One region of the Marinobacter sp. UBA5687 genome, then DNA from elsewhere that is predicted to be linked to it. Evidence: riboswitches for the same ligand, from Rfam matches in the RefSeq annotation. Region 1 holds a riboswitch; the other holds the start of a gene.
What was found. A riboswitch is a leader RNA that binds a small molecule or an ion and turns the genes downstream of it on or off. The one in region 1 is predicted to bind cobalamin.
Positions count from the first base shown of each region.

Region 2: it holds a riboswitch for cobalamin, as region 1 does, so the genes downstream of both, B3Y70_RS08300 (TonB-dependent receptor domain-containing protein) here and B3Y70_RS12940 (ribonucleoside-diphosphate reductase subunit alpha) in region 1, are expected to answer to the same signal.

Region 1 is NZ_DIHV01000122.1:88,810-93,267, reverse strand. Features, by position in the region: gene B3Y70_RS12945 (ribonucleotide-diphosphate reductase subunit beta) at 1-200, opposite strand, end outside; gene B3Y70_RS12940 (ribonucleoside-diphosphate reductase subunit alpha) at 228-2,990, opposite strand; cobalamin riboswitch at 3,121-3,317, opposite strand; gene B3Y70_RS12935 (DUF3047 domain-containing protein) at 3,423-4,151, shown strand; gene B3Y70_RS12930 (zinc ribbon domain-containing protein) at 4,202-4,458, opposite strand, start outside.
Region 2 is NZ_DIHV01000081.1:28,531-32,988, forward strand. Features, by position in the region: gene cbiB (adenosylcobinamide-phosphate synthase CbiB) at 1-416, shown strand, start outside; gene cobD (threonine-phosphate decarboxylase CobD) at 413-1,477, shown strand; cobalamin riboswitch at 1,505-1,710, shown strand; gene B3Y70_RS08300 (TonB-dependent receptor domain-containing protein) at 1,866-3,674, shown strand; gene B3Y70_RS08305 (cobalamin-binding protein) at 3,701-4,458, shown strand, end outside.

The DNA of each region.
Region 1 (4,458 bases):
ATGTTCACGTCCAGCGGCGTCCAGTGGTTCTTGTTGGCGTTCATGAAGTACTCCCAGGCCCAGGGGTACTTGAACGGTGCCAACTGGTTGATGTCGGTCTCGCCGTTAATCACCCGCTTGTCGTCGACATTCACGGGCGCCGGGCCGCCGGTGGCGGCGGCAGCGGTTTGCGCTTTTGGTTCGTCGTCCCAGTCCAGCATGTGGGTGCCTCCCAAATAAGTAAATGGTTACTGACAAGCTTCGCAGTCGGGATTGTCGATGCTGCACACCTGCGGCTGTGGCGCCGACACCGGCGCGGTCTTCTCGGCGCCAGTGGCCCCCAGGGAGCGCAGGTAGTAGGTGGTTTTGAGGCCACGCTCCCAGGCCAGCTGATACAGGGCATCCAGCTTCTTGCCGCTGGGCTCGGCCATGTACAGGTTCAGACTCTGGGCCTGGTCCAGCCATTTCTGGCGCCGGGCCGCCGCTTCCACCAGCCAGCGCGGGTCAATCTCGAATGCTGTGGCGTAGCGGGCCTTGAGCTCCGCGGGGATGCGGTCGATCTGCTGCACACTGCCATCGAAGTATTTCAGGTCGTTCACCATCACGTTGTCCCACAGGCCTTCGGCCTTGAGATCACGCACCAGCGAGGGATTCACCACGGTGAACTCGCCGGACAGGTTCGATTTCACGAACAGGTTCTGGTACGCCGGTTCGATGGACTGGGACACGCCCACGATATTGGAAATGGTCGCGGTCGGGGCAATGGCCATCACGTTGCTGTTGCGCATGCCGTTTTTGGCAATCAGCTCCCGCACCGGGGTCCAGTCGAGGCGGCTGTGGGTATTGAGCGACAGGTCGCCGTCCCGGCGGTTGTCCTTCAGCAGGCCCACCGAATCCATCGGCAGGATGCCCTGGCTCCACAGCGAGCCGTCGTAGGTGTCGTAGGCGCCCCGCTCACCCGCCAGCGTGGCGGAGGCACGCAACGCGAAGTAGCTGAGTTGCTCCATGGCAACGTCGGCAAACTCCACCGCTTCCGGGCTGGAGTACGGCAGGCCCAGCTGGTACAGGGCGTCCTGGAAGCCCATCAGGCCCAGGCCCACCGGGCGATGCTTCAGGTTGGAATTGCGCGCCTGGGGCACGGCGTAGAAGTTAATGTCGATGACGTTATCGAGCATGCGCACGGCGGTGTTCACGGTGCGTTCCAGGCGCGTGACGTCCAGCTCGCCGTCCTTGATGTGGGCAGCCAGGTTCACCGAGCCCAGGTTGCACACCGCAATCTCATCGGCGCTGGTGTTCAGGGTGATTTCGGTACACAGGTTGGAGCTGTGCACCACGCCCTGATGCTGCTGCGGGGAGCGCAGGTTGCACGGGTCCTTGAAGGTGATCCAGGGGTGACCGGTCTCGAACAGCACGGTGAGCATCTTGCGCCACAGCTGTTTGGCCGGAATTTTCTTGAACAGCTTGATCTTGCCTTGCTCGGCCAGGGCTTCGTAGTGCTGGTAGCGCTCACGGAAGGCGTTGCCGTACAGGTCGTGCAGATCTGGCACATCGCTGGGGGAGAACAGGGTCCAGTCGCGGTCTTCGCGCATGCGTTCGATCAGCAGATCCGGCACCCAGTTGGCGGTGTTCATGTCGTGGGTACGGCGGCGCTCATCGCCGGTGTTCTTGCGCAGTTCCAGGAACTCTTCGATGTCCAGGTGCCAGCTTTCCAGATAAGCACAGACCGCGCCCTTGCGCTTGCCGCCCTGGTTCACCGCCACGGCGGTGTCGTTGACCACTTTCAGGAACGGCACCACGCCCTGGCTCTGGCCGTTGGTGCCCTTGATGTGGGAGCCCAGGGCCCGCACCGGGGTCCAGTCGTTGCCCAGACCACCGGCCCATTTGGACAGCAGGGCGTTATCGCGAATGGCCCCGTAAATGCCCTCCAGGTCGTCGCCCACCGTGGTCAGGTAGCAGGACGACAGCTGGGAATGCCGGGTGCCGCTGTTGAACAGGGTGGGCGTGCTGGCCATGTAATCGAAACTGGACAGCAGCTCATAGAATTCGATGGCGCGGGCGTTGGGGTCGTCCTCACGCAGTGCCAGGCCCATGGCCACCCGCATGAAGAACACCTGGGGCAGTTCCAGGCGGGCTTTGTTCCAGTGCAGGAAGTAACGGTCGTACAGGGTTTGCAGGCCCAGGAAGCCGAACTGGAGATCGCGTTCCGGTTTCAGGGCGTTGCCAAGGCGTTCCAGATCAAAGGCCGCCAGGGCTTCGTCCAGCAGTTCGTAGCGGATACCGGCGTGAACAAAGGCGCTCAGGGCCTGTGGATAAATCTCCGCCAGCGGAAGACTGCGGGGCAGGTCCAGGGCTTCCGCTGTTTCCAGCCGGAGCTGTTCCAGCAGCAGGCGGGCGGTTACGGCGCTGTAGTCGGGTTCCCGTTCAATGCGGCCCCGGGCGGTCATGATCAGGGCAGACAGGACTTCGGTCTCTTCGATGCCGTCGTAGAGGTTGCGCAGGGCATCTTCCACCAGCGAATCGCCGTTGATGCCGTCCAGGCCGGTAGCCGCCTGTTCCACCTGCTGCTTCATCAGGCCCAGGTCCAGCGGGGCGATGCTGCCATCGGCTTTTTTCACGGTCAGGTGCGGATGCGCTTCCACCGGCTCGTCCACGGCGCGCTGGCGGGCGTGTTCTTCACGGTACAGAACGTAGGCCCGGGCCACTTTCTGCTCTTCGGCCCGCATCAGGGCCAGTTCCACCTGGTCCTGGATGTCTTCGATGTGCACCTTGCCACCAGCTTTGAGGCGGCGGCTGATGGCCTGCACTACCTGTTCGGTAACCCGGTGCACGGCGTCGTTGATGCGGGCGGAACCGGCTGCCTGGTCCCCTTCCACCGCCAGGAAGGCTTTGGTCACCGCCACACTGATCTTGGCCGGGTTGAAACTCACCAGGGTGCCGTTTCGTTTGATAACTTGCAGGGATTGGGTATCGGTCGCGGGGGCCGGGGGTTCGGCAATGGCAGTGGCTGTCATGGTGCTCTCCTGAATTCGCGTTGGTTCCGTTTCACCCTCGCGAACGCAGTGGCACACCTTGCCCCGAATACGGGCAGGCCTGACCAATCTGCTCACCCTTGAATCGCGAAGGTGCAGTCCAGAAACCCATGGGGGCTTCTGATCCCTGGTAGGTCTTCGGACTCAGGGGCGTGAACCTTTCAGCTCTGCCTAACGTGGCGACTTCCCGGCTTGCGCCAGTGTCATCTTGCCACGCTCGTTCCCCAATACCGCTGCGCGTCAGTTCCGGATTCTCACCGGATTCCCGACTACCCTGTGATCAAGATGATCAGAGCTTGATCACAATATATGGTAGTTAACCAAGGACCCGGTCACTATATAGGGCCGAATACGCCAAGACAAGGCACTTTTTGCAACAGCGCCTGTCCATCTCCAGACCACCGGATTTGAGGAATGAATGTGAGAATTTCGCTGCTTTTGGCCAGTACCCTGACGCTCGGTCTCGCCGCCAGCCCGGTGTGGGCAGAAACAGACCGGCTAACCCGGTTCTCCACCATGACCTCACTGGAGGACGGCTGGGAGCCCCTGACCTTTCCGAACATCGAGACACATACCCGCTACACCCTGGACACGGACGACGGCCAGCAGGTGGTCCGTGCCGACGCAGACGACAGCGCCTCCGGGCTGATTGCCCGTGTTGAGCTGGTGCCCGGCGACTCGCTCACGTTGTCATGGCGCTGGAAGGTGTCGAACATCTACGAAGCCGGCAACGCCCGCGAAAAATCCGGTGATGACTACCCTGCCCGCATCTACGTCGCCTTTGAGTTTCAACCGGACAAAGCCGGTTTTTTTGAACGGGCCAGGCGCAAGACCGTGGAAGTGCTGTTCGGCGAGACCCTGCCCGGCAACGCCCTGAACTACATCTGGGCCAATCAGCTACCAGAACAGAGCATGGTCGCCAACGCCTACACCGACAAAACCATGATGATTGCCGTCAACTCCGGGCCGTCGCAGGTGGGCGAATGGGTGACCGTTACCCGGGATCTGGTGGCAGATTACCGGCAGGCCTTCGGCGAAGAACCGCCCGCCATTGTGGGCGTGGCCATCATGACCGACGCCGACAACACCGGCGAGCAGGCCACGGCCTGGTATGGCGACCTCACCCTCGAGCACAACCAGTGAGCAGCCATAAAAAAGGCCCCTCAAGGGGGCCAAACACGTGAAAGCAATGGTCAGTGGCTGATCATCCAGGGCCGCATGGACGGGAACATCTTCTTGCCGTCGGCGGTGTAGAACAGCATGTGTTTACCGTCCGACTTTTTCTTGCAGCCACAACTCTTGCGGTGCTCGGCGTCCCGGGCCCGCTGGTCGGCGGTGGAGATGATGGGCTCGTGGCTCGCCTTCTCATTCCGCGCCTCCGCGTTGCGGCGGGCCGGGTCCATGGCCAGGAGCTCCGGCGGCAGCACAATCACCCGGGGTGACAGCGCCT
Region 2 (4,458 bases), on a different contig from region 1:
ATGCCATGTGGGGCTACCGGACGCCACAATATCTGTATTTCGGGCGCTGCGCCGCCAGGCTCGATGATGCTATGAACTGGGTGCCTGCCCGGCTAACTGCCTTGACCTATGCGTTGCTGGGCAATACCCGGTTGGCACTGCAATGCTGGCGTGAGCAGTCAAAAGCGTGGGACAGCCCTAATGCTGGCCCGGTGATGGCTGCAGGCGCTGGCGCACTGGGGGTCACTCTGGGCGGCCCGGCGCCTTATGCCGTTGGCATCAAACAGCGACCGGTGCTGGGCAGCGGGCAAGGCGCCACGGCGCAAACCGTGGAGGGCGCGATTTCCCTGGTTCAGCGTGGCGTGATGTTGTGGCTGTTGGTGTTGTTGGCCTTGGCCGCAAGTCTGAATGCGTTCTGGTCAGGAGGTATCGGGTGACAGCGTTCGATGGTGCTGATTTGCCGGAGCATGGAGGTCGCCTGAGGGCAGCGGCTCAGCACTGGGGCATTCCTCCGGAACAATGGCTGGATCTCTCCACCGGTATTAATCCTGTGCCCTGGCCGGTTCCGGCAATTCCGGCGGAGGTATGGCAACGGCTGCCGGAGCCGGAGGATGGGCTGGAAGAGATTATCCGTATCTGGGCCGGGGCACCGGAGCGTGCCTGCTGCCTGCCTGTGGCAGGCTCCCAGGCGGCGATCATGGCACTGCCAGCGGTTCGTGCCCGTAAGCATGGTTTCGGTCGGGTGGCCGTGCCCATGCCCGGTTATCGTGAGCATGGTCATGCCTGGCGGCGAGCGGGTTTCGACGTGGTGGCGATTCCTGAACAGGCGACAATGCAAGCGGAGCTGGCATGGTTGGATTCTGTGGATGTAGTAGTCTGGATACAGCCGAATAATCCGACCGGGAAGCTGATGGATCCTGCCCGTTTACGGTTTTGGCACGAGCGGCTGCGCGAGCGTGATGGCTGGCTGGTGCTGGATCAGGCGTTTATTGAGGGCGAGCCGGGCTTCGGCCTGGACCCGTGGACGGGCGCTCCGGGGCTGATCGTGTTGCGCTCACTGGGCAAGTTTTTCGGGCTGGCCGGTCTCCGTGCCGGTGCGGTCCTGGCCGACCCTGGTCTGGCGCGCGAGATGTCGAACGAACTTGGTCCCTGGACGGTCAGCGGTCCGGCCCGGTACCTGATGGCCCGGGCACTGCAAGACCGGGCCTGGCAGGTGGAGGCTCGTGCCAGCCTGCGAACGGCCAGACTGCGCATGGACGGCCTGCTCAGACAATATGGGATGTCGTCCCCCACCGGCACCCTGCTCTTCAGAACGGTTCAACATCCCCGCGCAGCGGACATTGCTGATCAGATGGCTTGCCGCGGCATTCTGGTCAGGCGTTTTGACGCACCCGTAGCCCTGCGCTTCGGTTTGCCGCCGGATGAAACCGGTTGGCAACGGCTGGAGGGTGCGTTGTCTGAATTAACATATCTCATTGACCACCCCCACCCTGGTTGATAGTCTTGCCCGCGATTTCAGGTGCTGTATGCATTTTGTCCAGGCTGGCGATAGTCCGGAGGAGTGCTCGCAGTGAAACGGGAAGCCGGTGACATTCCGGCGCTGCCCCCGCAACGGTAATCAGGTGAAAGGCAATCCAGTACGCCACTGTGCCAACGGCATGGGAAGGTGGTTGCCCCGGAGCATCGGCTCCGCCTGTAAGCCCGGAGACCGGCCTGAAAGGCGGAACCGTGAGTTCCGGACACCAGACGTTGCGGAGGGCGACGGCGGTGGGTGAACCTGGCTCGCAAGTACTGACACGCCCTCCACCCCCGTCTGAGCAGTCTGTCTTCCTCCGCAGTTAATTGATCGACCGTACGGGTGCGTGCGGTGAACCGTGAGTGAAGCTATGAGTACTGCCAAAGCCCTTCCCGTCCTGATGTTGTTACCACTGGCGTTTCCAGCCGTTGCCGCCGATGAAGCGTCGGATGAACGCAAGCTGGAACCGATTGTCGTTACCGCCACCCTTGGGCCTCTGACTGCGGGTGAAAGCCTGTCATCGGTCACGGTTATTGACGAAGAAACCATCCGCGAGCAAAGCCCCTCAGAGTTCACCCAGCTCCTGCGAGGACAACCCGGAATCAACGTGACCGGCAACGGTTCCTTTGGAAAAACCACCAGTGTCTACACCCGCGGTACGGCCAACGACTCCACGCTGCTGCTGGTTGATGGTGTGCGCCTGCGTTCGGCCACATCCGGTGGTCCTTCCTGGCAGTACTTTCCCGTTGAACTGATCGAGCGCGTGGAAATTGTCCGTGGCGCCCGGAGCTCACTGTACGGTTCCGATGCTGTCGGTGGTGTGGTGCAGGCCTTTACGTTGGACCCGGAAGACACGCCGGCAGGTTGGGTAGAAGCCGGTGCAGGCAATTTCAACACGCAGAAGGGTAGTGCCGGTGTTGCTGCCCGCGCTGGAAATACCCGTTTCAGCCTGAGTGGTTTGCATAAAGAAACCGACGGTACAGCAGTGATCACCGATGGTGACGACCGGGGCTTCCGTAACACCGCCGGTATCGGACGTGTCGTCCATGAGCTGGACTCCGGCGGAGAAGCCAGCCTGGTGATGGTGCAAAGCGAGGGCAATACCGAATACGAAGGCGGCGAAATTGATTTCATGATTCGCACCATCGGCTTCGGGCTGGAAACCCCGGTGAGTGACTACTGGCGGCATTCACTTCAGTTCTCTGAATCCCGGGACGAAACCGACAACATTACGCCCACGTTCAACAGCACCTTCAATACCCGTTCACGGGCAGCGCGTTGGGACAACACCTTTACCTGGAATGTCCATGAGCTGGTGGTAGGGGCAGAGTTAATGACTGACGAAGTCAGCGGTACCACCGATTACGCCGAGACCAGCCGCACCAACACCGCCCTGTACAGCCAGTTGCGCCTGAACTTCGGCCCAACCGACCTTCAACTGAGTGTGCGCGGTGACGACAACGAAGCCTACGGCAAAAATGAAACCGGTGGCATTGCCCTTGGCCATGCTCTGGATCGATCCCACCGAGTACGGATCAGTTATGGTACGTCTTTCCGGGCGCCCACCTTCAACGATCTGTATTTTCCCGGCGCCAACCCGGACCTGGAGGCAGAAGAGTCCGGCACGGTGGAGTTGGGTGCCAGTGGCCACTATCAGACCTGGTTCTGGGATGCAGCGCTGTTCCAACTGGATGTGGACAACCTGATTGCCTGGAGCCCGACCCCCAGTGGCTTGTGGACGCCAATGAACGTCAATGAAGCCCGAATCCGTGGTGCCGAGTTCAGCGCTGGTTTTGAGCGGGATGGTTGGCGCGGTGATGCGGCTCTGACGCTGTTGGATCCGGAAGACCGGGAAACCGGAAACCGACTCCAGCGCCGGAGTGGCAAAACCTTGCGTCTTGACCTGAGTAAGCGCGTTGGTACCTGGGACTTCGGTGGCACAGTGGTGGCCGAAGGTTATCGTTACGATGACCGTGCCAACGACGACAGACTGCCCGGTTTTGCTACTCTGGACTTGCGGGCGGGCTGGCGCTTTGCCCCTGACTGGTCAACCCGGCTGACGCTGGCTAACGTGCTGGACAAGGAATACAGCACCGCTCGTTATGATCGGCAGAATGACCTGGACTACATTGCAGCCGGCCGCACTGCCATGCTGACCGTGCGTTACGATATCCGATAATAACCGTTAAACCGGGGGAGGCCTCTGTGGCAGATCTGAAGGCAATGGCTTTGATTCTGGGCGGGATGCTGCTGGCATTCCCCGCCCTGGCATCGCCGGTCTGTGCCACGGATGATCTGGGTAAAGAGATTTGCCTTGAGCAACCGGCACAACGGATTGCCGCGCTTTCCCCCGGGGCTACCGAGCTGGCCTGGGCTGCAGGAGCCGGCGATCAGGTGGTCGCAGTGGTCGCCTACAGTGACTACCCCCCGGCCGCCAAAGAAGTCACTTCGGTTGGCAGCCACACCCGCATGGACATGGAGCGCCTGTTGGAACTGCAGCCGGATCTGGTGATTGGCTGGGTAACCGGTAACCCGACCGAGCAGTTGGCGACACTCAGAGAAATGGGTGTGCCTGTGTTCTCCATCGAGCCCCGCAGTTTTGAGGCTGTGTCTCACACCATTGAACGTCTCTCTATCTTGGCCGGTACCGACGCCGCGGGTTTTGCCGAAGCTGAGCGATTTCGCAAAGGCATTACAGACCTGCGAGCCAGGTTTACCGATGCCGACCCGGTACCGGTGTTCTATCAGGTGTGGGATGAGCCTTTGATGACGATTAACGGTGACCATCTGATTGGTGAAATGATTGAGCTGTGTGGGGGTGACAACGTGTTTGGCCACCTGGAACGGTTGGTGCCCAGAATCAGTGCCGAGGCCGTTATTGCGGCCAATCCCGAAGCTATCCTGGCGGGCGGGATGGGGGAGGAAAACCGCCACTGGCTGACTCGATGGCAGTCATTCCCGAG